DNA from 3 places in the Streptomyces sp. NPDC029041 genome. Region 2 is predicted to be linked to each of the others. Evidence: riboswitches for the same ligand, from Rfam matches in the RefSeq annotation. Region 2 holds a riboswitch; each other region holds the start of a gene.
What was found. Region 2 has a riboswitch for cobalamin ahead of AB0F04_RS19005 (energy-coupling factor ABC transporter permease). Riboswitches for the same ligand answer to the same signal wherever they lie in the genome.

Region 1 (9,733 bases), on a different contig from region 2:
GTCGAGGCTGGGCAGCTCGGTGAGGCTCAGCCCGTCGTGACCCTCGTCGAGGACGGGGTACGGCTGGGCGCCGATGACCTCGACCCGGTGTCCGAGCCGGGCCAGTTCGCGCGAGAGGTGCCGGACGTAGACGCCCTGGCCGCCGCAGAACGGGTTCCCTTTATAGGTGAGGAGCGCGATGTTGAGCGGTCGCAAGCCGTCGGCAGCGGGGGCCTGTGGAGCCCCGGCCTCCCTGGCCTCAGCGGTCACTCTGGGCCCCCTTCTCCCTGCTCTGTCCCGCGAGATTACGCCGGGACGCTAATCTAGAACAAGTTTCAGACTTGATCGTTCGGAGGCTCTGAATCTACCGGCAGGTAAGGGTGCTGTGAGCAGTGGATCAGGTGATTCACGCCACGACCGGGCCCGTGCCATGCTGTGTGATCACTCGTCCTCACGGACGGTCACGGAACGGGACCGACACATGCCCGCGGAAGCCAAGGTGAGCGCCAAGGTGAACAAGCCGGCCAAGGTGGAAGCCAGAGCGGCAGCCCCCGCCTCCCCGCCCCTCACGGAACGGCAGGAGGCCCGCCGTCGCCGCATCCTGCACGCGAGTGCGCAGCTGGCCAGCCGGGGCGGCTTCGACGCCGTGCAGATGCGGGAGGTCGCGGAGTCCTCCCAGGTTGCGCTCGGCACGCTGTACCGCTACTTCCCGTCCAAGATCCACCTGCTGGTCGCCACGATGCAGGACCAGTTGGAGCACATGCACGGCACCCTGCGGAAGAAGCCGCCGCAGGGCGAGACGGCGGCCGAGCGGGTCGCGGAGACGCTGATGCGGGCCTTTCGGGCGTTGCAGCGCGAGCCGCATCTGGCCGATGCGATGGTCCGCGCGCTGACGTTCGCCGACCGCAGCGTGAGCCCGGAGGTCGACCAGGTCTCCCGCCAGACGACGGCGATCATCCTGGACGCGATGGGCCAGGAGAACCCGACTCCGGAGCAGCTCTCGGCGGTCCGGGTCATCGAGCACACCTGGCACTCGGCGCTGGTCACCTGGCTGTCGGGCCGGGCCTCGATCGCCCAGGTGAAGATCGACATCGAGACGGTGTGCCGGCTGATCGACCTGACAGCGCCGACCGCGCCGTGAGCGCCGCGGACCCCTGGGCACGCGAAGGACCTACGAGACGGGTTCCCTTCGCCGGCATGGTCCGGATCAGGTGATGGGGGTCGCCTTCCGGTCGCCCGGCCTTTCGGCCCTGCGCCTTCCGGCCTCTCAGCCCTACCGTCGCAGTCGGCACCAGCGGAAGCCGGAACTGAAGCTTCCCGCCGACGTCGGCTACTCCGGTCGGACTCCCTCACTCGCCTCGTAGGCCGATTTCCAGAATAAAACGCCTGAAAGGGAATGGAACCCCTCAATCCATGATTTTTCTGGCGTTACTCGTCCGGCGGGAACACGGCCTCCCCGCTGTCCCTCAAGGTGATGACGATCGCCTCCGCCGGGCAGCACTCGGCCGCCTCCAGCACCCGCTCGTTCGCGTCCATGTCCGGGGACGCCGGACGGGACTGGCGGGCCGCGTCCAGGCGGAATCCGTCCGGCGCGCGGTGGAGGCACTGCGCGGAGCCGATGCACAGCGAGCGGTCGACCTCGATGTGCCAGCGGTCGCCCATCGCTAGGCCTGCGCCGGGAGGTGGATCATCTTGTGCTCCAGGTACTCGCCGTACCCCTCGGGCCCGAACTCCCGCCCCAGCCCCGAGTTCTTGTAGCCGCCGAAGGGGCCGAGCATGTCCAGGCTGAAGGTGTTGACGGAGTACGTGCCCGTGCGGACCTGCCGGGCGATGTCGATGCCGTGCTCGACGTCCGCCGTCCAGACGCTGCCGCTCAGCCCGTAGTCGGAGTCGTTGGCGATCTTCACGGCGTCGGACTCGTCGTCGTAGGGCAGCAGGCAGATGACCGGGCCGAAGATCTCCTCGCGGGCGATGCGCATGGAGTTGTCGACGTCGCCGAAGAGGGTCGGTTCGACGTACCAGCCGCGGTCCAGGCCGGCCGGGCGTCCGCCGCCGGTGAGGATCTTTGCGCCCTCCTCCTGGCCGATGCGGATGTAGTCGAGGTTGCGCTGCTGCTGGCGCCGGGCCACCAGCGGGCCCACCTGGGTGGCCGGGTCCAGCGGGTCGCCGACCGTCAGGGCGCCGGCCGCGGCGGCGAGGGCGCCGGCGAACTCGTCGTAGCGGGAGCGCGGCAGGAGGATGCGGGTCTGGGCGACGCAGGCCTGGCCGTTGTTCATCCAGGCCGCGGGGGCGATGCCCGCCACGGCCGTCTCGACGTCCGCGTCGGGCAGGACGACGGCCGCGGACTTTCCGCCGAGTTCGAGCGTGACGCGGGTGAGGTTGCGGGCGGCGACCTCCATCACGCGCTTGCCGGCCGCGACCGACCCGGTGAAGGACACCTTGTCGATGCCGGGGTGCCCGACCAGGTACTCGCTGACCTCCCGGTCGGCGGGCAGGATCGACAGCACGCCCTCCGGCAGCCCGGCCTCGCGGGCGATCTCGCCGAGCAGATAGGCGTCGAGCGGTGACTCGGGCGAGGGCTTGAGCACGACCGTGCAGCCGGTGAGCAGCGCGGGGGCGAGCTTGGCGGCGGCGATGAACTGCGGGACGTTCCAGGGGACCACGGCGGCCACGACCCCGACGGGTTCGCGCCGTACGAGGATCTTGCCGAGCACCCCGTCGCGCCGCTCCTCGTGAGTGAAGTTCCGGGCGACGGTGATCGCCGAGTCCCACACCATCACGGCGCCGAGGGCCTGGGCGAGGACGCTCCAGGAGTAGGGCGAGCCGTTCTGGGCGGAGATCACGCGGGCGATCTCGTCGTGCCTCGCGGTGACGGCGTCCTTGATCCGGCCGACGACCTCGATGCGCTCGGCGAGGCTCATGCGCGGCCATGGCCCCTCGTCGAACGCCCGCCGGGCCGCCGCCACGGCCCGGTCCACATCCGCCGCCGAGGCGTGCGGGACGCGTCCGATGACCTCCTCGGTGTGCGGCGAGACCACCTCGATGACGTCCTGGCCCAGGGGGTCGGTCAACTCCCCGCCGATGAACAGCTGTCCGTGTTCCACGAGCTCGGTCATGGCCGACTGCCTCCCCGGGAGCGTTCTCTGACGGTTCATCAGATACGCCCACTGATACCAGCCCCGCCCCGAGGAGTCCACGGACCGCGCACCACACGGAGACTCCTCGCTGGAACCCGTTCTAGTTATAGTGACGGGGAGCCGGCGACGGGGGACCCCATGACACAGGTGACCGACCACGGCGGAGGCGTCCGGTCGCTCCGGGTCCCGATCCCGGACAACCCGCTCGGTCACACGCTGGTGTACGTCGTCGACACCGACCGCGGCCCGGTGCTGATCGACACCGGCTGGGACGACCCGGAGTCCTGGGACACCCTCGCGCGGGGCCTCACGGCCTGCGGCACCTCGGCCGCCGAGATCCACGGCGTGGTCGTCACCCACCACCACCCCGACCACCACGGCCTTTCCGGCCGGGTCCGGCGGGCGTCGGGCGCCTGGATCGCGATGCACGCGGCGGACACCGCGGTCGTACGGCGGACCCGGGAGGCGCGTCCCGAGCGCTGGTACGCGTACATGGCGGCCAAACTCGCCGCGGCCGGTGCGCCCGAGGAGCACCTCGCGCCCCTGCGCCGGGCCCGCCCCCGTGCCCTGCCCGGCCTCTCCCCCGCCCTGCCCGACCGCGACATCGTCCCCGGCGAACTCCTCGACCTCCCCGGCCGCCGGCTGCGCGCGATCTGGACCCCGGGGCACACGCCCGGCCATGTCTGCCTCCACCTGGAGGAGACCCACCCGGGGCAACTCCCCGGCCGCGGACGCCTGTTCTCCGGAGACCACCTGCTGCCCGGGATCACCCCGCACATCGGCCTCTACGAGGACCCGGACGACGCCACCATCACCGACCCCCTGGGCGACTACCTCGACTCCCTGGAACGCGTCGGCCGCCTCACCCCCGCCGAGATCCTCCCGGCCCACCAGCACCCGTTCTCCGACGCCACCGGGCGCGTACGAGAGTTGCTCACCCACCACGAGTCCCGCCTGACGGACCTGCTGGCGCTGCTCGCCGAGCCCCTCACCCCCTGGCAGCTCGCCGAGCGCATGGAGTGGAACCGCCCCTGGGACCAGATCCCCTACGGCTCCCGCACCATCGCCGTCTCGGAAGCAGAGGCGCATCTGCGGCGGCTGGTGAAGCTGGGGCGGGCGGAGGCGGTACCCGGGAGCGAGCCGGTGACGTACGTGGCGGTGTGAAGGCCGCGCAAGCAGGGGGCGGGGCGAGCACGGTGACATCGCCGGACACCGCCGGGGCGGTCTCCTGCTTCACGACGTACCGCGTCGACGGCTGCGGGGGCGGTGTCGTCCCGGCCGGGCCGCCGGTCCGGATCGGGCACTACGAGGACACGTTCCGCCGGGTCGGCGACGGGTCCCGGCTGCTCGCCTCACGCCCCCTCCACCTTCCCTTCGGCGGACCCGCGCCGCACCCGAACCCGCCTGCCCCACAAGGCCCTTGATGCCGCCGGACGCCCCCTAGGATGGTCGGAAGCAACGCTCGCACCGGGAGAGACGCCCATGGGCACCGACGAAGCCGCACGCACGACGACCGGCAGCGGGTCCCTGGACAGCGGGTGCGCCGGGCCCATGGTGCCGCGGCTGGCCCTGGGGGCCCGGCTGCGCGGGCTGCGGGAGGAGCGGGGCATCGGGCGGGCGGACGCGGGGCATGTCATCCGCGCCTCCTCGTCCAAGATCAGCCGGATGGAGGCGGGCCGCCACGGCTTCAAACTGCGCGACGTGGCTGACCTGCTGACGCTCTACGGCGTCACGGACGAGGCCGAGCGCGCCACCCTGCTGGCGCTGGCCGAGCAGGCCAACACCCCCGCCTGGTGGCGGTCCTACAGCGATGTCGTGCCCGCCTGGACGCAGACCTACCTCGGGGCCGAGCAGGCGGCGAGCGTCATCCGCTGCTACCGGGTCCAGCGTGTTCCCGGTCTGCTGCAGACCGCCGACTACGCGCGGGCCGCCGTCCGGCTCGCGCACCCGGACGCCGGCGCGGCGGAGACCGACCGCCGGGTGGCGCTGCGGATGGCACGCCGGCGGATCCTGCACCGGCAGCCGGCGACCCGGCTGTGGGCCGTGATCGACGAGGCGGCGCTGCGCCGCCCCGTGGGCGGCGTCCGTGTGATGCGCGAGCAGCTGAGGCACCTCATCGACAGCTGCCGGCTGCCGAACGTCACGGTGCAGATCCTGCCGTTCAGCGCCGGCGCGCACGCCGCGGAGTGCGGTTCGGTCACCATTTTGCGGCTGCCCGGTGGGCAGTTGCCCGACGTGGTCCACCTGGAGCAGCTCACCGGGGCCCTCTATCCGGACCGGCCGGCCGAGATCGAGTGCTACTGGGACGCGATGAACCGGCTGGTGGTCGAAGCCGAGTCGCCCGACGAGACTCCGACCCTCCTGCACCGCATCCTTCAGGAGACCTGACGGCTCAGTTCTTGCGGGCGACGCCGCCGTACTGGTGGACTTCGGCCGGGAGGCCCAGGGCCGCCGCGTCGGGACGCCAGCGCGAGCAGGACGCCACACCCGGATCGAGCAGCTCCAGGCCGTCGAAGTAGCGCGCGATCTGCTCGGGGCTGCGCAGGATGTACGGGATCGAACCGCCGTCGTTGTACGTCTGGATGGCCCGGACGTAGTCCTCGCTGGTGTCGGTGGAGTCGTACTGCACGAGGTAGCTGCCTGGGGGCAGCGCGTCCACCAGCCGCCGGACGATCGAGCGGGCCTCGTCGTGGTCCTCGATGTGGCCCAGGATGCCCATCAGCATGAGGGCGACGGGCCGGTCGAAGTCGAGTGTCCTCGCGGCTTCCCGGACGATCGTGCCGGGCTCGCGCAGGTCGGCGTCCACGTAGTTGGTGACGCCTTCCGGTGTGCTGGTGAGCAGGGCACGGGCGTGGGCCAGCACCAGCGGGTCGTTGTCCACGTAGACGATCCGGCTCTCCGGCGCCACCCGCTGGGCGATCTGGTGGGTGTTGTCCACGTTGGGCAGGCCGGTGCCGATGTCCAGGAACTGGCGGATGCCCTCTTCGGCGGCGAGGTGGCGCACGGCACGGGCGAGGAAGTAGCGGGCGGCGCGGGCCCCGGTCTCGATCCCGGGGAACACCTCGCGGAACGCGTCACCGGCGACCCGGTCGACTTCGTAGTTGTCCTTGCCGCCCAGCCAGTAGTTCCAGATCCGGGCCGAGTGCGGCACCGAGGTGTCGATCTTGGGGAACGGCTCCTGCTCGGGGGTCTCCGCCTGGTCGGTCATGGACGCTCCTGCGTGTGTGGTCGGGGAGCCCCACGTTAGCCCCTCCACCCCCGAGAGAGGATCAACTCCTCGGCGCATCCCAGCAGTTCGACCTCCCGCCGACTCATCACCGGACTCGCGCCCCGGCGGCACAGGGCCTTGGTCAGGAAGGGGCGGGTGAGCGGGGACGGACCGGCGAGGAGGGCGGTCAGCATGACGTCGGCGGGTGCGGAAAGGAGGTCTCCGGCGACGGCGGCCTGCGCGAGGATCACCGCGGTCGTCGCCCAGTCCAGCCCAGGGTCCCCCTCCGCCGCATCAGACCAGTCGATGACCCGGGGGCCGTCGGCGGTGAGGATCACGTTCTCCGGGTGCAGGTCCAGGTGGAGGACGCTGACGGCCGGGTCGGTGGAGCACGGGGCGGGGACGGCGTGGAGGTCGCGCAGCAGCCGGGCGAGGAGGGAGCCCGCCTCGGTCAGGTCGAAGGTGCCCGCCAGGCAGGCCTGGAGCATCGTCGGGCCGGAGAGCCGCTCCATCATCAGGTCGGAGCGCGAACCGGCCGGGCGCACACGCGGCACCGGATACCCGTGGGCGCGCACATGCTCCATCACCGCGCCCTCGGTGGCCGCGTCACCCCCGCCGTCGCGCTCATGGCGCAGCACCCACGCCTCGTCGATCTCGTACACATCGGCACGACGCCCCGAGCCGAGCAGCTTTCCCGGTGGAGGTGTGGTCGGCATGGGGCGAAGCTTTCCGGCCCACCCGGCACCCCCTCAACCCGTTTCCTACGTGCGGGTACAGTAAGCGGGTCGTCATCACACCGTACGGGGGGAAGCCGGTGCAATTCCGGCGCTGACTCGCAACCGTGACCGCCGCGCACAGGCGGGAGCCGGATCGCCGCGTACGGTTCGTGACCGGCTCGCGTGCCCGGCAGCCCGCCGGTGCGCGGCACCGTCGAGGTATACGGAGCCGAGCCGCCCGGGGGTGTCCCGCGCTGCCCGGCTCCCCAGCAGGGAGAGGCACCCGCCGATCATGAACGTCCGCCGCAGCGCCGCGGTCCTGGCCGCCGTCGCCGTGATCGGCGCCGCCACCCCGGCCGCCGCCGACCCGTCCCCGTCGTCCTCCCAGGCGTTCCCCTCCGCCCTGTACGGCTCGACCGACCCGAAGTACGACGGTGTGTGGCGGCAGTCGCTCGCCCTGCTCGCTCAGGACACGGTGGGCGTGAAGCCGGCGGAGAAGTCCGTGCGGTGGCTGGTGCGCCAGCAGTGCGCCGACGGCGGCTTCGCCTCCTACCGGCCCGACCCCACCACCGCGTGCGACGCCAAGACGATGCTCGACACCAACGCCACGTCCGCCGCCGTGCAGGCCCTGGCCGCGCTCGGCGGGCACGACGGCACCACCCGCAAGGCCGTCGGCTGGCTGAAGTCCGTGCAGAACGAGGACGGCGGCTGGGGCTACTCGCCCGGCGGGGCCAGCGACACCAACTCGACGTCGGTCGTCATCGGCGCGCTCGCCGCCGCGGGCGAGAAGCCCGGCCGGGTCGAGAAGGACGGCAAGTCGCCCTACGACGCGCTGCTGAAGCTCGCCCTGCCCTGCGGCGGGGACGGCGGCGGGGCCTTCGCGTTCCAGCCGGACAAGAAGGGCGGGCTCGCCGCCAACGCGGACGCCACGGCCGCCGGTGTGCTCGGCGCCCTGGGCAAGGGCATGGTCGTCGAGCCCGGCAGGAAGTCCGAGGCGACCTGCGAGAAGGCCACGACGCCGCAGCAGGCGGCGGCGAACGGCGCGGGCTACCTCACCGCCGCTCTCGCCGAGGACGGCAACCACCTCATGTCCGCCCTGGCCGGTGCCGAGCCCCAGCCCGACTACGGCAACACCGCCGACGCGGTCGTCGCGCTCGCCGCGCAGGGGAACGCCTCCCAGGCGGAGAAGTCCGTGCGCTGGCTGGAGAAGAACTCCGCGTCCTGGGCCGCCCGGAGCGGTCCGGCCGCCTACGCCCAGCTGATCCTCGCCGCCCACGCCACGGGCACGAACCCGCGCGACTTCGGCGGCGCCGACCTCGTCAAGCAGCTGGGCGCGACGGGCCCGGCCCCGCAGACCGCCGGGAAGACCGGAACCAAGGCCTCGGACGAGAAGGAGGACTCCGGCTCCGGCTTCTTCGGGGTCTGGTGGTACGTCGGCGTCTGCCTGGTCGCCGGCATCGGCATCGGCTTCCTGTTCACCGGCCGCAAGAAGCAGCAGCTGTGACGCGCCGGGTCCTTCTGCTTCTCCTGGCCTCGCTCCTGCTGTGCGCGGGGGCGGGCCAGGCCCAGGCCGCCGGTTACCGGTACTGGTCGTTCTGGGAGCGCGACGCCGGCCACTGGGTCTACGCCACCCAGGGCCCGTCCCAGGCCCGCCCCTCGGACGGTGACGTCCAGGGCTTCCGCTTCGCGGTGAGCGAGGACTCCGCGGACGCGGCCCGGCCACGAGGCGCGGCCCGCTTCGCGGCGATCTGCGCGAAGACGCCCGCGCAGGACGGCAGGAAACGGGTGGCCCTGGTCATCGACTTCGGCACACCGTCGGACGCACCGGGGGGCGAATCCCCGCCCGCCGCCCGCACGGCCTGCGCCCGCGTCTCCCCCGACGCGACGACGGCCGAGGCCCTTGCCACGGTGGCCGAGCCGCTGCGCTACGACACCAACGCCCTGCTGTGCGCGATCTCGGGCTATCCGCGGAAGGGCTGCGGCGAACAGGTCTCCCAGCAGCAGCGAGAGCGCAAGCCGGCTGTGGAGCAGAACTCCCCCTCGGACGACGGGCCGTCCCTGGGCCTGATCGGCGGCATCGCCGTGGTGGTGGTCCTGGGCGGCGCGGCGATCTGGCAGGTACGCCGGCGTGGGTAGCAGCCCTCGGTGTCGAGGCCGAGCCCAACTGCACCCCGGAGCCTGGTGGCTCTGGGCGCTCGCCCTCGGTACCGCGGCCACCCGCACCACCAACCCCCTGCTCCTCGCCCTCCTCGTCATGGTCTCCGCCTACGTCGTGGCCACCCGCCGCCCGGACACCCCCTGGTCCCGCTCCTACGGCGCCTTCGTCAAACTCGCCCTCGCCGTGATCCTCGTCCGCCTGCTCTTCGCGACCGTCCTCGGCTCCCCCATCCCGGGCACGCACCCCCTCCTCACCCTCCCCGAGCTTCCGCTCCCCGCCTGGGCCCAGGGCATCCGCCTCGGCGGCGAGGTGACCGCGGAGGCCCTCACCTTCGCCCTGTACGACGGACTGAGACTGGCCACGCTCCTCATCTGCGTCGGCGCCGCGAACGCCCTCGCCAATCCCTCCCGCCTCCTGAAGTCTTTGCCGGGCGCCCTGTACGAGCTGGGTGTCGCGGTCGTCGTCGCCCTCACCTTCGCCCCGAACCTCATCGCCGACGTCCGGCGCCTGCGCGCCGCCCGCCGCCTGCGCGGCC
Region 2 (9,733 bases):
CCCTCGTGCGGCTTCAGGCCGCCGCTGAGCAGCCGCATCAGTGTGGTCTTGCCGCTGCCGTTGCGGCCGAGCAGCGCCAGCGCCCGCCCCTCGCGGATCTCGAAGTCGAGGCCACTGAGCACGGTCGGGCCGTCCTCGTAGGCGAAGGACGCGCCCCGCAGGGCGACGAGGGCGGGCTCGCTCATGTCAGCGGCCTTTCCAGTGCGAAGGTGAGGACGGCCAGCGCGACGAGCAGCGCGCAACTGGCCGCCGTGAAGCGGACGGAGACCCGGGCCTCGGGCACCAGGACCCGCAGGGTGCCGTCGTAGCCGCGCCCGGCGAGCCCGGCCTGGAGCCGGCCGGCCCGGTCGAAGGCCCGGACGAACGCGGTGGCGCCGAGCCCGGCCAGGGAACGCCACTGAGCGCCCCGGCTGGTGTGCCCGAGCCGGGCCGCCTGGGCCTCCCGGATGCGCCGCATGGAGTCCAGCAGCAGGAAGCTCATCCGGTACGTCACGAGCGCGACGTCGACGACCGCAGCCGGGATCCGGGCCCGGACCAGTCGGGGCAGCAGGTCGGACATGGGCGTGGTGAAGGCGAACAGCAGCACGCCCAGGGAGGCCGCAGAGGTCCGCAGCAGCAACTCCGCGGCCCGCACCGGCCCGTCGCCGGCGAGGGAGACGAACCCCTTCGGCCCGCCCACCTGGACGAGCAGCGTGAGCGCGCCGGTGACGCAGAAGCCCAGCGGCACCCGGTAGGCCCGCCACAGCCGCCGCCCGGGCACACCGGCCGGACCCAGCAGCACCAGCAGGGCCGTCAGGAGCACCAGGGCCGCGCCCGGCCAGGGCGGCAGGGAGATCGCGAGCACGGTGAGACCGAGCCCGAGCACGGCCTTGTCCACGGGATGGCGGCGGCGCCAGCGACTGCTGTGCGCCGCCGCGTCGATCGGCAGCACCCGGGCTCAGTCCCGTTCCTCGGCGGACGTCCCGCGGGTGTCGGAGAGCGCGCTGTCGGCCTCCCGTTCCAGCGCCCGCCGCTCACCCTGCCGGCGTCCCCGGCGCAGGCCGAAGTAGTAGGCGAGGACCCCGGCGCCGAGGGCCGCCTGGAGGGAGAACAGTGCCGACTCGATCTCGCCGGACGGCGGTTCGTACAGCGGCGAGAACCACGGCTCGTAGTCGGGCTTCAGCTCGGTGATCGCCGTCTCGGCCTCGCCGTCGGCCCCCGCGAACGGCTCCTTCTTGTGGTCGCCGAGACCGAGCGCCAGGGGCAGCACCGCGAGCGCGACCACGGCGAGCAGCAGCACCAGGTTGATCTTCGTGTTGCGGTTCATCGGGCCACCGCCTCGGACTCGGCCGGGGCCTGCTTCTTGGCGAGGAGGACACCCAGCCGGGTCAGTTCGCCCTTGCTGGACTGCACCAGCAGCCGCATCACGAGCACGGTCAGCAGGCCCTCGCTCACCGCGAGCGGGATCTGGGTGACGGCGAAGATGGAGCCGAACTTGCCGAGCGCGCCCGGGAATCCGCTGCTCGGGTCGGGGAACGCGAGGGCCAGCTGCACGCTGGTGACGCAGTAGGTCGACAGGTCGGCGACGAACGCGCCGGAGAAGACCGCCACCATCAGCGGCGCGTTGGAGCGCCGCAGCAGCTTGTAGACGGCGTATCCGGCCCAGGGGCCGACGATCGCCATGGAGAAGACGTTGGCCCCGAGCGTGGTCAGGCCGCCGTGCGCGAGCAGCAGTGCCTGGAACAGCAGGGTGATGGTGCCCAGCACCGCCATGATGGGCGGCCGGAACAGGACGGCTCCCAGGCCCGTGCCGGTGGGGTGCGAACAACTGCCGGTCACGGACGGCAGTTTCAGAGCGGACAGGACGAACGTGAAGGCACCGGACGCCCCGAGGAGCAAGGTGCTCTCGGGGTGCTCGCGCACCTCACGGGTGAGCGACCGGACCCCGTGGACGACGAACGGCGCCGACGCGACGCCCCAGGCGACCGCGTGCGCCGGAGGAAGGAAACCCTCGGCTATGTGCATGGCTCAGCAGACCCTCTCCAGCACCTCGTGGATGGTTGACGCGCCTTGGCCGGTCTCCTGGCTGACGGGTACCACCGCCCGGACTCCGCCTTCCCGGGTCGCAAGGACCCAGTGGCTGCCCGTGAGGGCCGGAGCCGGACTTCCCGATTCACAGTGGCGAGGGCCGCACCGGCATCACACCGGATTTCCCGTTCACCAAGGCCTGGTGACAATAAGGCCGGGATAAGGGCGATGACAAGCCACCCAAGGGGCGCGCGAGGGGGCGCCCGTTCGCACACCGGCGCATCCTCCGGCTGGTCCACGCGCTCCGCGCGGGGTCTCTCCGCGCGATGTCCGGGCCGTGTCAGTCCTCGCCCCCGTCGTCCCCGCCGTCGTCGCCCGCCCCGTCGTCCCCGGCCGGGCCCGGCTTCTCCGGATCCGGCTGCTGCGGGCCGCCGTCGCCCACTTCCTCCGTCGGGGTCGCGGCGGTCGGCGCGGGCGCGGGAGGGGTCGGCGAAGGAGGCGGCGTGGACGGAGTGAGATCCCCCACGGTGCCGGTGGCGGGCGTGTCGGCCGCTGCCGGGCCGGCCGCCGGGTCGGCCTGCGGACCGGAGGAGCCGGGCGTGGCGGAGTCGGCGGACGGCGCGGCGGCGGGGCTGCTCGCACTCGGGGACGCGTCGGGTTCCGTGCCCTCCGTGGTCGTGTCGGGCGTGAACCAGCGCATGCCGATGAGCATCGCGGCGATGAAGAGTGCCGCGGCGGCTGCCGTCGCGGCCAGCTTCGACCGGTTGCCGTGACCGCCGCGTCCGCGCGAGCGGCCCGAACGCCCCGACTGGGCCGCCCGGGCGGCGGCGCGGTGGCCCGTGGTGGCCGGCAGCGCGTACGTGGTCGGGCTGCCGGTCTCGGCGGTCGCGTACGGTCCCGGCCCGGCGGGCATCGCCGCGGAGGCGGTGTTCGGCCGCGGCGGCGGCGAGACCTCCGGCAGCGGCTCGGGCAGACCCCGCCAGGCGCCCTGGGCGAACCACTCGGCGGCCTGCTGGGCGGTGGGACGGTCCTCGGGCTGCTTGGCGAGCAGACCGAGGAGATAGTTCTCGAACGCCGGCGGAAGCCCGGCCACACCGAGCTCGCGAGGCGGCACGGGAGCAGAGTCGAGGTGCTGGTGGAGCAGGGCGACGGCGGTGTCGGCCTCGAACGGCGGGCGCCCGCTGAGGAGCTGGTAGAGCACGCAGCCCAGGGAGTACATGTCGGAGGCGGGCCCCGCCGGCTTGCCCAGGGCCCGCTCGGGCGCGAGGTAGAGGCCGGTGCCGATGATCTGGCCGGTGGCGGTGAGCGCGGCGCCGGGGTCGTCGAGGAACCGCGCGATGCCGAAGTCCCCGATCTTCAGCGTGCCGGCCGCGTCCAGCAGCAGGTTGGCGGGTTTGACGTCCCGGTGCACGATGCCCTGCGCGTGCGCGGCGGCGAGCCCCGCGGACGCCTGCGCGGCGAGCGCGGCCACCCGCTCGGCGGGCAGCGCGCCCGAGCCGTTCAGCACCCCGGCGAGACTGTCGCCCTCGACCAGCTCCATCACCAGGTACAGCCGGTTGTCGTACTCCCCGAAGTCCAGCACACCGACCACGTTGGGATGGTTGAGGCGCCCGGCGGTCTGAGCCTCCAGACGGAACCGGGAGGCCGCCGTCGCGTCGGTGTCCTGGGGCAGCAGCAGCTTGAGGGCCACCGCTCTGGCGAGCGTCTCGTCGTACGCACGCCAGACCTCTCCCATTCCACCGCGCCCGATCTCCACATCCAGCCGGTAGCGGCCCGCTAGCAGCACTCGTCCTCGTCTCACGCATAGGGGAAGGTCGTCGCCGCAGGCCGAACTCCCCGCTTGTGGGCGGGGATTGGTGGGGGTGCCGCAGCCGACCCAGGATACTGGCGCGGCATGACCGCCGATCTCCGCGGCGGTGTCCTCGGACGGGCCCGGCGCGACATCCCGGAGCGGACCAGCCGGGCGCCGGGACGACACTCCCGGCGCCCGGCTGCCGCGGGCAACCGGTGAGGTCAGACCGCCGCGCCCGTCCCCTTCTCCCGGCGCGGCAACAGGGCCACCGCCAGGGCCGGTACGGCCGCCAGGACCAGCCACGGCACGGCGGCCGGCAGGCCCAGGTCGAGCAGGAAACCGGTGGCCGCGCTGCCGGCCAGGACGATCAGGCCCGAGACGGACGACAGCGCACCCGTGTAGAGCCCGAGCCGGCCCTCCTCGGCGAGGTCGGGCACCCAGGCGCGGGCGGCGGGGACGACCAGCATCTGTCCCACCGTGAGCAAGATCACGAAGCCCGCGGCCGGGAGCAGCCCGGCCGTGCCCGTCCAGCCGGCGGGCCGGGCCGCGGCCACCACCGCGAAACCGGACGCGATCAGCAGCAGCCCCGCGGCCATGGAGCGGCGCAGATCCAGCCGGTCGCCCGCCCAGCGGGTCACCGGCAGCTGGGTGAACACCACCAGCACGGAGGACAGCGCGAAGAGCCAGGACAACGGCGCCTGGGACCCCGCAGCGCGCTGCACCTCGTCCGGCAGGGCCAGATACAGCTGGTTGTAGGCGAGCAGATAGGTGCCGTACGCACAGCACAGGGCGAGGAAGCGGCGGTCGCGCAGCAGGGCGCGGACCCCGCCCCGCGCCCGGACGCGGACCCGGCCGGGGATGTGCTGCGGCATCAGCCACAGGTGCCCGGCGAGGACGAGCACGAAGACTCCGGCACCGGCCAGACACGCGGTGCGGAAGTCGACGGCGAGCAGCAGCGCGCCGAGCAACGGCCCCACGAACGCCCCCGCCTGGCCCGCCACGCTGAACAGGGCGAGGACCCGGGTGCGCGGGCCGTGCCCGTCCTCCTCCCATCCGACCGCCTGGCGGGCCACCTCGGACTCCACGGCGGGGGAGAAGAGCGCCGCGGCGAACCCGATCACCAGCACCGCACCGATCACGGCCCCGCTCGTCCCGGCGTAACCGAGCCATGCGAACCCGGCGATCCGCAGGCCGCAGCCCGCCAGCACGACCGGCCGCACCCCGAACCGGTCGACGAGCCAGCCGCCGACCACGAACAGCCCCTGCTGGCTGAAGGTGCGCAGCCCGAGCACGAACCCGACCAGCCACCCCGCCATGCCGATCGCGGTGCCGAGATGCTCGGCGAGGAACGGCAGGACGGCGTAGAAGCCGATGTTGAAGGCGAGCTGAGTGACGATCAGCAACCGCAGCAGCGGGGACAGTTGCCTGACGAGCCGCCAGGTGCTGTCGCGGCCTTCGCTGGGGATCGCTGGGGCGGCCTTGCGGGCCGGCACCCGGGAGACGGGGTCGGTCATCGTTCGTCTGTCTGTGAGGCGGACACGGGCGTCAGGAGGGCGTCGGGGCGGTCCGGGTGCCGTCGCGGGGCCGGCACGCTGTGCTCCACGGGGGGCAGGGCCGGGTTCGCCGGCCGGGTGCGCCGCCGGGGCAGCCGTACCCCGCCCGCGGCCGTCACCGCCAGTGCCCCGAGCAGGGCGAGGGCGGCGGCCGGGAAGAGGACGGCCCACGGGGCCCGTTCGGCGTAGGGCTGGTTCTCGGCGAGCAGCAGGCCCCATTCGGGGGAGGGCGGCTGGGCGCCGAGGCCGAGGAAGCCGAGCGCGGCGAGGCTGAGCGCGACGCCCGGGAGCCGGAGCAGGGCGTGCCGGGCGACCGGGGGCACGACGGCGGGCAGCAGTTCGTGCCGGAGCAGGTACCAGCGGCCGGCGCCCAGTGCCCGGGTGGCGACCAGATGGGTCGTCGCGCGCTCCTGCCGCAGCAGCGAGGACGTGTGCGCGGCGAGCGGGGACCAGGCCACGACGGCCACGGCGAGCGCGGGCGTCCAGGGACCGCTCCCGGCGATGCCGGTGACGAGCAGCCCGGCCAGTACGGGCGGTACGGCACTGAGTGTGTCGGCCAGCGGCCCGGACAGCCTCGGCAGCAGCCCCAGCAGCAGTCCGGCGACGAGGGCGGCGGCACTCACCGCGAGGGCGGTGCCGAGGGTGGTCACCGCCCCGTGGGAGATCCGGGCCAGGACGTCCCGGCCGAGCGCGTCCGTGCCGAAGGGGTGCTCGGCGGAGGGAGCTTGCAGCCGGGCGAGCGTGTCCAGGGCGAGCGGGTCGCGGAAGACACCGGCCCCGACGACAGCGGCCAGCAGCCCCCCGTGGAGCAGGGGGAGCGATCGGGGTGCGGGGAGCCGGGGCCGGTGCAGGGACTGCAGGGCGCCGTCGCGCAGCGCCGGTCCGATCAGCAGCCGGGCTGCGGTCCGGGCGAGGAGCCCCGCTGCCGCCGCGAGCAGGACGAGGGCGAGGGTGCCGCTCTGCAGGGCGGGCAGATCCTGGGCGAGTGCGGCGTGCAGCGTGAGCCGGCCGAGGCCCGGGATGTCGAAGATCTGCTCGACGGCGACCGATCCGCCGGTCAGCCCGACCACGAACAGTCCCAGGTTCGGCAGCAGTCCGGGCACGCAGCGGCGCACCGCCTGCCGGGCCAGCGACCTCGGCGGAACACCGCGTGCCGCGGCCGCCATGGCCCAGGGTTCCGTGAACGCGCCGGGCAGCATGTCGTCGAGCATCCGGCCCAGGACCGCCCCGGCGGGCAGGCCGAGGGCGAGCGAGGGCAGCACCATCCACTGCGGGCCGTACCAGCCCAGGGCGGGCAGCCAGCCCAGCTGCACGGCGATCACCGAGGCCAGCACCGAGGCGACCAGGAACTCGGGCAGCGAGGCCAGCACGGCCGTCACCGTACCGCCGGGACGGCGCGCACCGAGCCGGCCTCGCGCGCCGGACCGGAGGGTGGGGGCGCAGACGGCTGCGGTCGTGCCCGCGGCGACCACCAGGGCCCCGCACATCAGCAGCAGTGACACGCCGAGCGCCTGCACGACACCCGGCAGCACCGGGGCGCCGGACACCCAGGACGAGCCCGCGTCCGCGTGCAGCAGGCCGCCCAGCCAGCGGCCGAGCAGGACCCATGGCCCGTCGTCCAGGCCGAGTTCGGCGCGGATCGCGTGCAGGGTCTCCGGTGTCGGATCGCGGTCGGCGGAGCGGGCCTTGAGGACGGTCAGCGCCGGGTCGGTGCGCGACAGCCACGGGAGCAGGCCGATCGCGCCCACCAGAGCGGCCGTGAGCACGGCCCGCCACGCCAGCGTCGGGCCACCGCCCCGCGCGAGGACGCGCAGGGCGGTCAGAGCCCGGGTCGGGAGAGAGGTCTGGGTGTTCAGGGCCGGGTCCCCACGCCGACGAACTCCCGCTCGTACGGGTCGAGCCGGGCGCCCCGCACGGACGCCCGGACCCCCGTGACGGCCTTCAGGTGCACCAGCGGAATCACCGCGTCGGTACCCAGGATCGCGGCCTCCGCCTTCATGGCGGCGTCCTGCCGCTTCGCCGGGTCGGACTCGGACCGGGCGGCGGCGACGAGCCGGTCGACGTCCCGGTCGCACAGGAACGCCAGGTTGTAGGAACCGTCGCAGGTGAAGTCGCTGTCGAGCACGGTGACCGGGTCGCCGGTGTCCGTCATCATGTTGCGGGCGACGACGGCGGCGTCGAACTTCCCCTCCAGCAGATCCCCTTCGAGACGCGCGTACGTCCGCACCTCCAGCTTCACCTCGAACCCGGCCTTCTCCAGTTGCTGTTGCAGTACCTGCGCGGCCTCCGCCAGTTCGGGCCGGTCGTTGTAGCCGGCGATGGTGATGCTCTTGCCGCCGGGGTCGGCCGCCGCGGCCCGCCCGGACGGCTTCAGGCGCTTGCCGGCGGCCCAGGTGAGGGCCGGACCGTAGAGGCCCTGCGCGGGTTCCGCCGACCCCTCGTAGACACCCTTGGCGACGGTCGCGCCGTCGACCGCCTCACGCGCGGCGGCCCGCAGTCCGGCGTCCCTGAAGGCGCCGGAAGCGGTGTTGAGGTACAGACTGGCGTTGCGGGCGGTGTTCGATGCATGGACCGTGCCCTTGCCCAGGGAGGCGGCCTGGGCGACGGGGACCGCCTCGGCGATGTCGACGTCCCCGGTGCGCAGGGCGTTGGCGCGGGCCGTGCCGTCGGAGACGTACCTGACGTCGACGCCCGAGGCCTGGGCCCGGCCGCCCCAGTAGCCGTCGAAACGGTCCAGTGCGGCCGACCGGTCACCGGTGACCTCGGTGAGCTCGAAGGGGCCGGTGGCGGTGCCGACCGCGTTCACCACGCCCTTCTTCCCGTAGGCCTTCGGGGAGAACACCGCGAGGCTGGGGTTGGTCAGCCGCAGCGGAAGCACCGGGTCGGCTCCGCCGGTGGAGACCCGCACCCGGTTCTCCCCGACGGCCTCGGCGGTCAGCTTCACGCCGGATATCGCGGTGGGTGCCGGCTTCGCCGTGGCAGCGTGGGTGAGAGCGGAGGCGACGGCGGCCGCGGTGACGTCCTCGCCGTCCTGGAACTTCGCGTCCCGGAGGGTGAACAGCCAGCTCTCGCCGCCCTTCTCGCTGCTCCAGGACTCGGCGAGCGCGGGTACCGCCGTGCCGTTGGCGTCCAGGCGGGTCAGCCCCTCGGCGACACCCAGCCGGGACAGGTTGTAGGCGTCGTACCCGTACGGCGAGTAGTTCTGCGTCGGCGGGAAGGCCAGGGCCACGCGCAGCCGGCCGCCGCCCTCGGAGCCGGAGGAGTCCGAGGACTCGGCGGTGCCGTCACCGGAGGACGCGAAACAGCCGGAGAGCAGCGGCAGGAGCAGCAGACCGGCGGTGAGCCGGCGGCGGGGGATTCTCATGATGTATATGAATACCATTTTCGTTAAACGAGTGGTACTTCGAAGTGCACCACACCGCTGCCCCCGCCCGGCACCTCCTCGCGCTCGTCGCACAGCACCTTGCCCAGCGCCTTCCACAGCCCCATCGCGCCGGGGGAGTCCGGGTAGGTGTGCAGGTAGACGGACCGGTAGCCACCGTCGGTCCGGGCGAAATCCAGGAGGCGGTCCACCAGTTGCCGGGCCAGTCCGCGCCGCCGGTGCTCGGGACGCACGTACACCCGCCTCAGCTGCGCCGTCTCGCCCGAGGGGAACCGCTCGGCCAGCCACCCGGGGTTCGGCGGGTGGGCCGGGCCGCGCGCGTCCAGTGCCGCCGTGGCCGCCACCGTCCCGTCGTGCTCGTCCACGGCGACCAGGAGAGTGTGCCGGGCCGGCGTGACGTAGAACGGCACCGGATCGATGATGTCGGCGTGCCAGCGCGGCACGTAGCCCGTGCCGAAGTCGCGGTACACGGCGTCGAGCATCACCGCCCGGGCCCCGTCGATGTCGGCCGCCGTGGCTTCCCTGATGCTGTAGTCACGCATTTGCGCATCATATGCAAGAAGGTTTTCGGCGGTGGTCGGGGGGCGTGGCCGACGCCGGTCGGGCGCTCGCGACGCCGGCCGGGCGACAGCGACCCCGGTTCAGCCCTCGGACGGAGCGAGCACCACGAAGTCCGCGTTCGCCGGGTCGAGGCAGACCGCGAGCCGGCCGACGCCCTCCATGTCGGCCGGACCCATCTGCACGCTGCCGCCGTGCGCGGTGACCTGGGCCACCGCGGCGTCGCAGTCGTCGACGGCGAAGACCGGGTGCCAGTACGGCCGCCCGCCGGTCAGCGCCAGGTCGTCCTTGCCGACCTGCATGAGCCCGCCGTGCATCCGGTCCTCGGAGAGACCCGAGGGGGTGATCAGGGTGTACACGCCCGCGCCGCCCGGCAGCGGCATGTCGCTGAACTGCCAGCCGAAGAGGGAGCCGTAGAACTCCCGCGCGCCCGCGGCGTCG
Region 3 (9,733 bases), on a different contig from region 2:
GGCCAGCTGCTCGACGGTGACCTCCTCGTCGAGGTGCCGCTCCATCCACGCCAGCACCTCGCCGATGGTGTCGGCCTCGGGGAGCGGCAGCGGGCGCTCGATGTACTGGGCCTGGCCGCCGTCGCGGTGCGGCGGCACCACCATCCGCCGGGCGATCTTGTTGGCGACCTCGGTGCCCTGCTCCTTGCGCACCAGGTGGAGGCAGGCGTCGATCCCGGCGGCCGTGCCGGCGGACGTGATCACGGGGTCCTCGTCGACGTAGAGCATGTCCTGCTCCACGACCACGCGTGGGTACTGCCGGGCCAGGTCCTGGGCGTGCTTCCAGTGCGTGGCACAGCGCCGGCCGTCCAGCAGCCCCGCCGCGGCCAGCACGAAGACGCCGGAGCAGACGCTCAGCACCCGGGCGCCGCGGTCGACCGCGCGGCGCAGGGCGTCCAGCAGTTCCGGCGGGAAGTCCCGGTGCGCGTAGCTCTGCCCGGCCGGCACGGCGATCAGGTCGGCCGTCTCCAGCCGCTCCAGGCCGTGCTCGGCCTGGAGCGAGAAGCCCGAGTTCATCCGCAGCACCGGACCCTCGGCCGAGGCGACGGCGAAGTCGTACACCGGCAGGCCCTCGTCGCTCCGGTCGGTGCCGAAGACCTCGCACACCACACCCAGTTCGAAGGGGTTCACGCCGTCGAGGAGGGCGACGGCCACGTTCTGCAGCATGCGTCCAGTGTGCCTCGCCGTTGGCAGTAATTCGAGGGTCTACGGCAGTACTGCCACTGACGGTAAGGAGTAATCAGCGCGACAGTGGTGTCCATGAACAGCAACCAGGTAGAAGCACTGATCGGACTGACCGCCACCTTCGGGATCCTGGTCCTCCTGATCCTCCCGTCCGTGATCGGCCTGGTGCGCGAGAGGCGCATCGACCGTCAGATCCGGGAGGCCCAGGAGGCCCGCGAAGAGGTGCCGGCTCAGAAGTCCTCGTCCAGGTCGACGGTGCCCTCCACCGCCACCTGGTACGCCGAGGGACGCCGCTCGAAGAAGTTGGTCAGCTCCTGAACCCCCTGGAGCTCCATGAAGGAGAAGGGGTTCTCGGAGCCGTACACCGGAGCGAAGCCGAGGCGGGTCAGCCGCTGGTCCGCCACGCACTCCAGGTACTGCCGCATCGACTCGGTGTTCATGCCCGGGAGACCGTCACCGCACAGGTCGCGCGCGAACTGCAGCTCGGCCTCGACGGCCTCCCGGAGCATGTCCGTCACCTCCTGCTGGAGCCGGTCGTCGAACAGCTCCGGCTCCTCCTTGCGGACGGTGTCGACCACGTCGAAGGCGAAGGACATGTGCATCGTCTCGTCGCGGAACACCCAGTTGGTGCCGGTGGCCAGGCCGTGCAGCAGGCCCCGGCTGCGGAACCAGTAGACGTACGCGAAGGCGCCGTAGAAGAACAGGCCCTCGATGCACGCGGCGAAGCAGATCAGGTTGAGCAGGAAGCGGCGGCGGTCCGCCTGGGACTCCAGGCGCTCCAGCTTCTCGACCTCGTTGATCCACTTGAAGCAGAACCCGGCCTTCTCGCGGATGGACGGGATGTTCTCCACGGCCGCGAAGGCGGCGGCACGGTCCTCCGGGTCGGGCAGGTAGGTGTCCAGCAGCGTCAGATAGAACTGGACGTGCACGGCCTCCTCGAAGAGCTGTCGGCTCAGGTACAGCCGCGCCTCGGGCGAGTTGATGTGCTTGTACAGCGTCAGCACCAGGTTGTTCGCGACGATCGAGTCGCCCGTCGCGAAGAAGGCGACCAGCCGGCCGATCAGGTGCTGCTCCGCCGGTGACAGCTTGGCGAGATCGGCGACGTCGGAGTGGAGGTCGACCTCCTCCACGGTCCAGGTGTTCTTGATGGCGTCCCGGTAGCGCTCGTAGAAGTCCGGGTAGCGCATGGGGCGGAGAGTCAGCTCGAAGCCGGGGTCGAGCAGGTTCTGGCTGGTCATTACTGGCAGGCCTCGCAGGACTCGGGGTTTTCCAGGGAGCAGGCGACCGCTTCGGGATCGGGGGTGGCCTGCACGGGGACGCTGGCCTTCGCGGCACGGGCGATGCGGGTCGCCGGGCGCGAGCGCAGGTAGTACGTCGTCTTCAGCCCGGACTTCCAGGCGTAGGCGTACATCGAGGAGAGCTTGCCGATGGTCGGCGTCTCCAGGAAGAGGTTCAGCGACTGGGACTGGTCCAGGTACGGAGTCCTGGCCGCCGCCATGTCGATCAGACCGCGCTGCGGGATCTCCCACGCCGTGCGGTAGAGGGCGCGCACGTCCTCGGGGATCCAGGCGAAGTCCTGCACCGAGCCGTTGGCCTCGCGCAGGGCCTCACGGCTGCGGGCGTCCCACACGCCGAGCCGCTTCAGCTCGTCCACCAGGTAGGAGTTGACCTGGAGGAACTCGCCCGACAGCGTCTCGCGCTTGAAGAGGTTGGACACCTGCGGCTCGATGCACTCGTACACGCCCGCGATGGAGGCGATGGTGGCCGTGGGCGCGATGGCCAGGAGCAGCGAGTTGCGCAGGCCGGTCGTGGCGACGCGCTCGCGCAGGGCCGCCCAGCGCTCCGGCCAGGCCGGCTCGGTGTCGTAGTGGTCGGGGTGCAGCACGCCCCGGGCCGTACGGGTCTTCGCCCAGGCCGGAAGGGGGCCGTTGCGCTCGGCGAGGTCGGCGGAGGCCTCGTAGGCGGCGAGCATGATGCGCTCGGCGATACGGGTGGACAGGGCCTTGGCCTCGGGCGAGTCGAAGGGCAGGCGCAGCCGGAAGAAGACGTCCTGCAGACCCATCGCGCCGAGGCCGACCGGACGCCAGCGGGCGTTGGAGCGGCCCGCCTGCTCGGTCGGATAGAAGTTGATGTCCACGACCCGGTCGAGGAACGTGACGGCCGTGCGGACGGTCTCGTCCAGGCGCTCCCAGTCGATGTCCCCGCCGGTCACGAACGCGCCGAGGTTCACCGAGCCCAGGTTGCAGACCGCCGTCTCACCGTCGTCGGTGACCTCCAGGATCTCCGTGCAGAGGTTGGAGGAGTGCACGACGTGGCCGGGCTCGGCCGTCTGGTTGGCGGTGCGGTTGGCGGCGTCCTTGAAGGTCATCCAGCCGTTGCCGGTCTGCGCCAGGGTGCGCATCATGCGGCCGTACAGCTCGCGGGCGGGCAGGGTCTTCTTCGCCAGGCCCTTCGCCTCGGCCGCCCGGTAGGCGGTGTCGAACTCCGCGCCCCACAGGTCGACCAGCTCGGGCACGTCCGAGGGGGAGAACAGCGACCACTGGGCATCGGCGTTCACGCGCCGCATGAACTCGTCCGGCACCCAGTGCGCGAGGTTCAGGTTGTGCGTACGGCGGGCGTCCTCACCGGTGTTGTCGCGCAGCTCCAGGAACTCCTCGATGTCGGAGTGCCAGGTCTCCAGGTAGACCGCCGCCGCGCCCTTGCGCCGGCCGCCCTGGTTCACGGCGGCCACCGAGGCGTCCAGGGTCTTCAGGAACGGGACGATGCCGTTGGAGTGGCCGTTGGTGCCGCGGATCAGCGAACCGCGGGCGCGGATGCGGGAGTACGCGAGTCCGATGCCGCCGGCGTGCTTCGACAGCCGGGCCACCTGGTGGTACCGGTCGTAGATGGAGTCCAGCTCGTCCTTGGGGGAGTCGAGCAGGTAGCAGGACGACATCTGGGGGTGCCGGGTGCCGGAGTTGAACAGGGTGGGGGAGGAGGGGAGGTAGTCGAGGCGGCTCATGAGCCCGTAGAGCGCCGCGACCTCGTCCAGTGCGCGCGTGGTGTCGTCCTCGGCGAGGCCGCTCGCCACCCGCAGCATGAAGTGCTGGGGCGTCTCGACGACCTTGCGGGTGTGCGGGTGACGCAGCAGGTAGCGGCTGTGCAGCGTGCGCAGGCCGAAGTATCCGAAGCGGTCGTCGGCCGCCCGGTCGATCAGCGCGTCGAGACGGGCGGCGTGGACGCGTACGAACTCGGCGGTGCGGTCGGCGATGAGGCCCTCGCGGTGGCCGACCGCGACGGACTCGGTGAAGGACGTGACGCCCTGCGAGGCGGCCTCTTCACGGATGCCGATGGTCAGCAGCCGGGCGGCCAGCCGGGAGTAGGCGGGGTCCTCGGAGATCAGACCGGCCGCGGCCTCCGTCGCCAGCTCCCGCAACTCCCGCTCGTCCGCCCGCGCGGAGCGGCCGCGCAACGCGGCGGCGGCGACCCGGCCGGGATCGGCGTCGGGGAGGTCGGCGGTCAGCTCGGTCAGGGTCCGCAGCAGCGCGGCACCGGGGGCGTCGTGCTCTTCTTCGGCGGCTGAGACCGGTTCGGCTGGCGCGATGGTCACGTGGGGCTCTCCCTCGCTCGGCACGGGGGCCTCGTCGAGGGCAGGGGGCAGCACACGAGCGCACGCGGCGTCGCGTCCACCGGCCCATTCCACGAGGCCCGGACGTCAGGGCACACCGGCCGGGTGGCCGGGCGCGCTGTCGGCAGGTCCTCGGACTGACGCCCATACGCCTATATGGGCATGGGTACACCGTTGCGGGACAGTTCCGGATTCGCACCGGATTCCCCTGCGGCGGCAGCGAGCATGAGCATACATCTTGTGCCGGGTTCGGGCGGCACCCCCAGATGTTGTGTCGCGACGGTTTCAGAGCGTCAGCTGGCAGGTGAGAAGAGTGATCTCCGTCAGTGCCGCGAAGGGGTTCCGGTCACGCTCGGGCGGGGCGTGCGTGTGTACGACGGCGGGCCGCCGTTGGTGTGATCTCGGCGGCCCGCTGCGGGTGTTGTGTGGTTGTTCGCGCCCACGCGGCGGAGCCGCATGAGTGATACGGCCCCGCGCCCCTGGGGTCAGTGAGCCGAACCGGCGGTGGCGGGCGGGAGTTCCACCTGGACGCCGGGGTCGCCCGCGTCCGCCGTGTAGTCCTCCGGCTTGGTCTCGTCGATGCCGTCGGGGGCCTTCAGGGCCTTCAGGACGAAGGTCAGGACCACCGTCACCACCACGTTCAGCACGAACGCCGTGAGGCCGATGTAGCCGATCTCCCCGATGCCCGGGATCTCCTTCGCGGAGCCGCCGAAGTGCTTTTGCGTCGGGGAGGCCACGCCGTACGCCGCGACCGTGCCGTAGATCATGCCGACCGCCCAGCCCGCGAGCAGCGCCCAGCGGTGGAACCAGCGCGTGAACAGGCCGCCGACCAGGGCCGGGAAGGTCTGCAGGATCCAGATGCCGCCCAGCAGCTGGAAGTTGATGGCGACCGTCTTGTCCATGGTGAGGACGAAGGCCAGGGCGCCGACCTTCACCAGCAGGGAGACCAGCTTGGAGACCTTGGTCTCCTGCGCCGGAGTGGCGTCCGGCTTGATGAAGTCCTTGTAGATGTTGCGGGTGAAGAGGTTCGCGGCCGCGATGGACATGATGGCCGCCGGCACCAGCGCGCCGATGCCGATCGCCGCGAACGCCACACCCGCGAACCAGTCCGGGAACATCGTCTCGAACAGCTGCGGGATCGCCAGCTGCCCGTTCTGCACCTTGATGCCGGCCGCGATCGCCATGAAGCCGAGCAGCGCCAGCAGACCCAGCATCAGCGAGTACAGCGGCAGGATCGTGGTGTTGCGGCGGATCACCTCACGGCTCTTCGAGGACAGCGTCGCCGTGATCGAGTGCGGGTACATGAAGAGCGCGAGGGCGGAGCCCAGCGCCAGCGTGGCGTACGTCCACTGGCCCGGCTCGGCCGGTGTCAGCGCACCGCGCGGCGCGCCCGTCGCCGGGTTGGTCTGGCCGTACGCCTCTCCGGCCTTGGCGAAGATCTCGTCGAAGCCGCCCAGCTTGATGGGGATGTAGATGATCGCCACCGCGATGACGATGTAGATCAGCGTGTCCTTCACGAACGCGATGAGCGCGGGGGCCCGCAGACCCGAGGAGTACGTGTACGCCGCCAGCACGCCGAACGCGATCAGCAGCGGCAGGTCCTTGATGAACCAGTTGGTGTTCTCGCCGCCGCCGACGCCCATCACGTCCAGCACGGCCTGGATGCCGACCAGTTGGAGCGCGATGTAGGGCATCGTCGCCAGGATGCCGGTGAGCGCCACCGCCAGCGACAGGCCCTTCGAGCCGAAGCGGCCGCGCACGAAGTCGGAGGTCGTGACGTAGCCGTGCTTGTGGGACACCGACCACAGGCGCGGGAGGAAGGTGAAGATCAGCGGGTACACCAGGATCGTGTACGGCACCGCGAAGAAGCCGGCCGCGCCCGCCGCGTAGATCGCCGCCGGCACGGCGACGAAGGTGTACGCCGTGTACAGGTCGCCGCCGAGCAGGAACCAGGTGATCCAGGTGCCGAACGACCGTCCGCCCAGGCCCCATTCGTCGAGGCTGTGCTCGTTCTCGGCCTTGCGCCAGCGCGCGGCCAGGAAGCCCATGACCGTGACGGCCAGGAAGAAGAAGATGAAGACGCCGAGCGCGACGCCGTTCACGCCGTCCTTCACTGCGACGCACCGCCCTTCGCGGCCGAGCGGGCGCGCTGGTCACGCTGCCAGAGCTTGTAGGCGATCATCGTCAGAGCGGTGGAGATCAGCACCCAGGCCATCTGGTACCAGTAGAAGAACGGGATCCCGATGAAGGCCGGGTCGGTCTTGGCGTACGAGCCGACCCACAGCATGGCCACGAAGGGCGCTATGAGGCAGACCGCGATGACGACGCGCACGGGCGTCACCACCGGCCCTCTGCTGGCTTGTGGGGCTTGCGACATCAGGCGGCTCCGTCCCCTTGGTGATCACTTGCGGCGCAGGCAATCTAGGTCAGGGTGAGGCGGGAACGGAACCCCTCGTCCGCAATGCGGTACCCAACCGAAACCAGGCGTCAGCAGCGACGGAAGCCCTGCGGCGCGGTCACTCGGCAGGCCGCTTCAGGCGGGCCACGAACTTGTACCGGTCCCCGCGGTAGACCGACCGCACCCACTCCACCGGCCGGCCGTCCCGGTCCAGCGAGTGCCGGGAGAGCATCAGCATCGGCAGCCCGACGTCGGTGCCCAGCAGACCGGCCTCGCGCGGGGTCGCCAGCGACGTCTCGATGGTCTCCTCGGCCTCCGCGAGCCGGACGTCGTAGACCTCGGCCAGCGCCGTGTACAGGGACGTGTACTTCACCAGGGAGCGCCGCAGCGCCGGGAAGCGCTTCGCGCTCAGGTGGGTGGTCTCGATCGCCATCGGCTCGCCGTTGGCCATGCGCAGCCGCTCGATGCGCAGCACGCGTCCGCCGGGTGTGATGTCGAGCAGTCCGGCCAGGCGGTCGTCGGCGGTGATGTAGCCGATGTCCAGCAGCTGCGAGGTGGGTTCGAGGCCCTGGGCGCGCATGTCCTCGGTGTACGAGGTCAGTTGCAGCGCCTGCGAGACCTTCGGCTTGGCGACGAAGGTGCCCTTGCCCTGGATGCGCTCCAGCCGGCCCTCGACGACCAGTTCCTGCAGCGCCTGGCGCACGGTCGTGCGCGAGGTGTCGAACTCCGCCGCCAGGGTGCGCTCGGGCGGGACCGGCGTGCCGGGGGCCTGGGTCTCCGTCATGTCGAGCAGGTGTTTCTTCAGGCGGTAGTACTTGGGCACGCGCGCGGTACGGACGGGCACCCCGTTCTCGTTCTCCGCACTGCTGACGTCGGTGCTCATGCTCCGCCTTCCCGGCCCGGTCTGCCGACACGATCCCACTTGTATACCGTCGGCGTCTCTTTTGGTCTAGTCCACCATTCCCTGTGGTCTACCCGCAGTATGCCGCGTCCCGCGCGGATTTTCGCTGCCTTCTTACTTAAAGGTTCCTGCATATGTAGGTCGCATAACGGCTGGTCAGGGCCGTATCGAGGCCCTTGACAGGCCTTCTGGTCTGGTCCAAGCTCCCCGGTACTGGTCTACACCATTGGTCCAGGCCCGGCCCCACGTTCACTGCGGGGAGCCAGGGGGGTTGTGGGATCCCTGAGGAGGGTGGCGTGAAGCGCAAGCTGACAGCCGCGATCGGTATCGCGGGCATGATGGTCTCCATCGCGGCATGCGGGGGCGAAGGCGGCGGGGACTCCGACAAGGGCGCGGACGCCAAGGAGCTGACCGTCTGGCTCACCGTCGACGCCCAGAACAACTGGCCCGCACTGGTGAAGGCCGCCGACGCCGCGGTGCAGAAGAAGCACCCCGGCCTCAAGATCAATCACGAGTACTACGGCTGGCCCGACAAGAACGCCAAGCTCGACGCCGTCCTCGCCACGGACAAGGCCCCGGACGTGGTCGAGATGGGCAACACCGAGATGCTCGGCTACATGGTCAAGGGCGCCTTCGCCCCCCTCGACGCGGCCACGTTCGACAACTCCGACGCCTGGCTGGACGGCCTCAAGGCCTCGGTCACCTACGACGGCAAGACCTACGGCGTCCCGTACTACGCCGGCGGTCGCGTCGCCAACTGGCGCAAGGACGTGGCGGCGTCCGTCGGGGTGAAGTCGGCGCCGAAGACGTACAAGGAGCTGACCGCCGCCCTGGACAAGATCCAGAAGAAGCAGGGCGACAAGTTCAGCGCCTGGTACCAGCCCACCCGCGACTGGTACGCGGCCATGTCCTTCGTCTACGACGCCGGCGGCGCCATCGCCACCGAGTCGGGCGGCCAGTGGAAGGCATCCCTCTCCTCGCCCGAGTCCCTCAAGGGCCTGAAGGAGTTCAAGAACGTCGTCGACTCCTACATGCACGGCGACAAGACCAAGGACGAGTCCGACCGCTACATCGTCTACGGCCAGGGCAAGTCCGCCATGATCTTCGCCGCCGCGTGGGAGGGCGCCACCGCCGAGGACCCGAAGAACGACAAGACCGGCAAGCTGAAGGGCAACCTCGAGAACTTCGTGATGCCCGGCCCGTCCGGCAAGAACATGCCCGTCTTCCTGGGCGGCTCCGACCTCGCCGTGCCGGTGAAGTCCGACGCGCAGGCCCTGGCCGCCGAGTGGATCAACGCGTTCACCGGCTCCTCCGGCCAGAAGGGCCTGATGGCCAAGGGCAACCTGCCCAACAACAAGACCGACCTCGCGACGCTCAAGAACGACCCGAAGACGGCCGTCCCCGCCACCGCGGCCGAGTCCAGCTGGTTCGTCCCGATGGCGCCCGGCTGGGGCCAGGTCGAGAAGGCCCAGGTCCTGCAGACCATGCTGCAGAACATCGGCACCGGCAAGAAGTCCGTCGAGGCCGCCGCCAAGGAGGCGGACGCCGCGATCGACAAGGTCATCAACACCAAGTGACCTGAGCGCAGGGCCCCGTCGCCTCCCCGCAGTCCTCGACGGGGCCCTGCATCTCGTACGGCCTGAGGGATCGTCAAGGAGCGCGCGATGAGTGCCGCAGAGACCACCACCACCGCCAAGGTGCCGCCACCGCGGCAGCCACCACCGCCGCCCCTGGAAAACCGGCGGCCCCGCGGACAGCGCACGCCGGGCGGGGCCTCGGTCCCCTGGCTGCTGCTCGCGCCCTGCCTGCTGATCCTCGCCCTGGTCATGGGCTATCCGCTGGCCCGCCTGGTCACCCTGTCCTTCCAGAAGTTCGGGCAGTCCCAGCTGTGGGGCTTCCAGCCGGCCGAGACGGTCGGGTTCGACAACTTCGCCAAGGTGCTGGGCGACGGCGAGTTCTGGGCCGTCGTCGTGCGCACCATCGTCTTCGCGGCCGGCGCCGTCGTCTTCACCATGGTGATCGGCATGGCGCTCGCCCTGCTGCTCCAGCGGGTCTCCGGCTGGCTGAAGATGCTCATCAACATCGTGCTGGTGGCGAGCTGGGG

Region 1: it holds a riboswitch for cobalamin, as region 2 does, so the genes downstream of both, AB0F04_RS10250 (prenyltransferase/squalene oxidase repeat-containing protein) here and AB0F04_RS19005 (energy-coupling factor ABC transporter permease) in region 2, are expected to answer to the same signal.
Region 3: it holds a riboswitch for cobalamin, as region 2 does, so the genes downstream of both, AB0F04_RS11275 (ribonucleoside-diphosphate reductase subunit alpha) here and AB0F04_RS19005 (energy-coupling factor ABC transporter permease) in region 2, are expected to answer to the same signal.

The regions. Positions count from the first base shown of each region.
Region 1 covers NZ_JBEZWO010000003.1:661,580-671,312, forward strand. The annotation lists gene AB0F04_RS10205 (glycosyltransferase family 4 protein) at 1-249, opposite strand, end outside; gene AB0F04_RS10210 (TetR family transcriptional regulator) at 461-1,120, shown strand; gene AB0F04_RS10215 (ferredoxin) at 1,408-1,641, opposite strand; gene AB0F04_RS10220 (aldehyde dehydrogenase) at 1,644-3,095, opposite strand; gene AB0F04_RS10225 (MBL fold metallo-hydrolase) at 3,255-4,280, shown strand; partial or broken gene AB0F04_RS10230 (nuclear transport factor 2 family protein) at 4,310-4,540, shown strand; gene AB0F04_RS10235 (helix-turn-helix transcriptional regulator) at 4,599-5,504, shown strand; gene AB0F04_RS10240 (SAM-dependent methyltransferase) at 5,509-6,324, opposite strand; gene AB0F04_RS10245 (phosphotransferase) at 6,360-7,040, opposite strand; cobalamin riboswitch at 7,086-7,220, shown strand; gene AB0F04_RS10250 (prenyltransferase/squalene oxidase repeat-containing protein) at 7,333-8,544, shown strand; gene AB0F04_RS10255 (SCO2322 family protein) at 8,541-9,176, shown strand; gene AB0F04_RS10260 (energy-coupling factor transporter transmembrane component T) at 9,169-9,733, shown strand, end outside.
Region 2 covers NZ_JBEZWO010000007.1:77,214-86,946, forward strand. The annotation lists gene AB0F04_RS18990 (ATP-binding cassette domain-containing protein) at 1-185, opposite strand, end outside; gene cbiQ (cobalt ECF transporter T component CbiQ) at 182-931, opposite strand; gene AB0F04_RS19000 (energy-coupling factor ABC transporter substrate-binding protein) at 938-1,306, opposite strand; gene AB0F04_RS19005 (energy-coupling factor ABC transporter permease) at 1,303-2,004, opposite strand; cobalamin riboswitch at 2,034-2,219, opposite strand; gene AB0F04_RS19010 (serine/threonine-protein kinase) at 2,348-3,793, opposite strand; gene AB0F04_RS19015 (MFS transporter) at 4,021-5,313, opposite strand; gene AB0F04_RS19020 (ABC transporter permease subunit) at 5,310-7,118, opposite strand; gene AB0F04_RS19025 (ABC transporter substrate-binding protein) at 7,205-8,716, opposite strand; gene AB0F04_RS19030 (GNAT family N-acetyltransferase) at 8,740-9,276, opposite strand; gene AB0F04_RS19035 (VOC family protein) at 9,376-9,733, opposite strand, start outside.
Region 3 covers NZ_JBEZWO010000004.1:195,070-204,802, reverse strand. The annotation lists gene AB0F04_RS11290 (helix-turn-helix domain-containing protein) at 1-705, opposite strand, end outside; gene AB0F04_RS11285 (hypothetical protein) at 799-1,041, shown strand; gene AB0F04_RS11280 (ribonucleotide-diphosphate reductase subunit beta) at 954-1,961, opposite strand; gene AB0F04_RS11275 (ribonucleoside-diphosphate reductase subunit alpha) at 1,961-4,312, opposite strand; cobalamin riboswitch at 4,436-4,570, opposite strand; gene mctP (monocarboxylate uptake permease MctP) at 4,816-6,444, opposite strand; gene AB0F04_RS11265 (DUF3311 domain-containing protein) at 6,441-6,707, opposite strand; gene AB0F04_RS11260 (GntR family transcriptional regulator) at 6,847-7,611, opposite strand; gene AB0F04_RS11255 (extracellular solute-binding protein) at 7,926-9,206, shown strand; gene AB0F04_RS11250 (sugar ABC transporter permease) at 9,294-9,733, shown strand, end outside.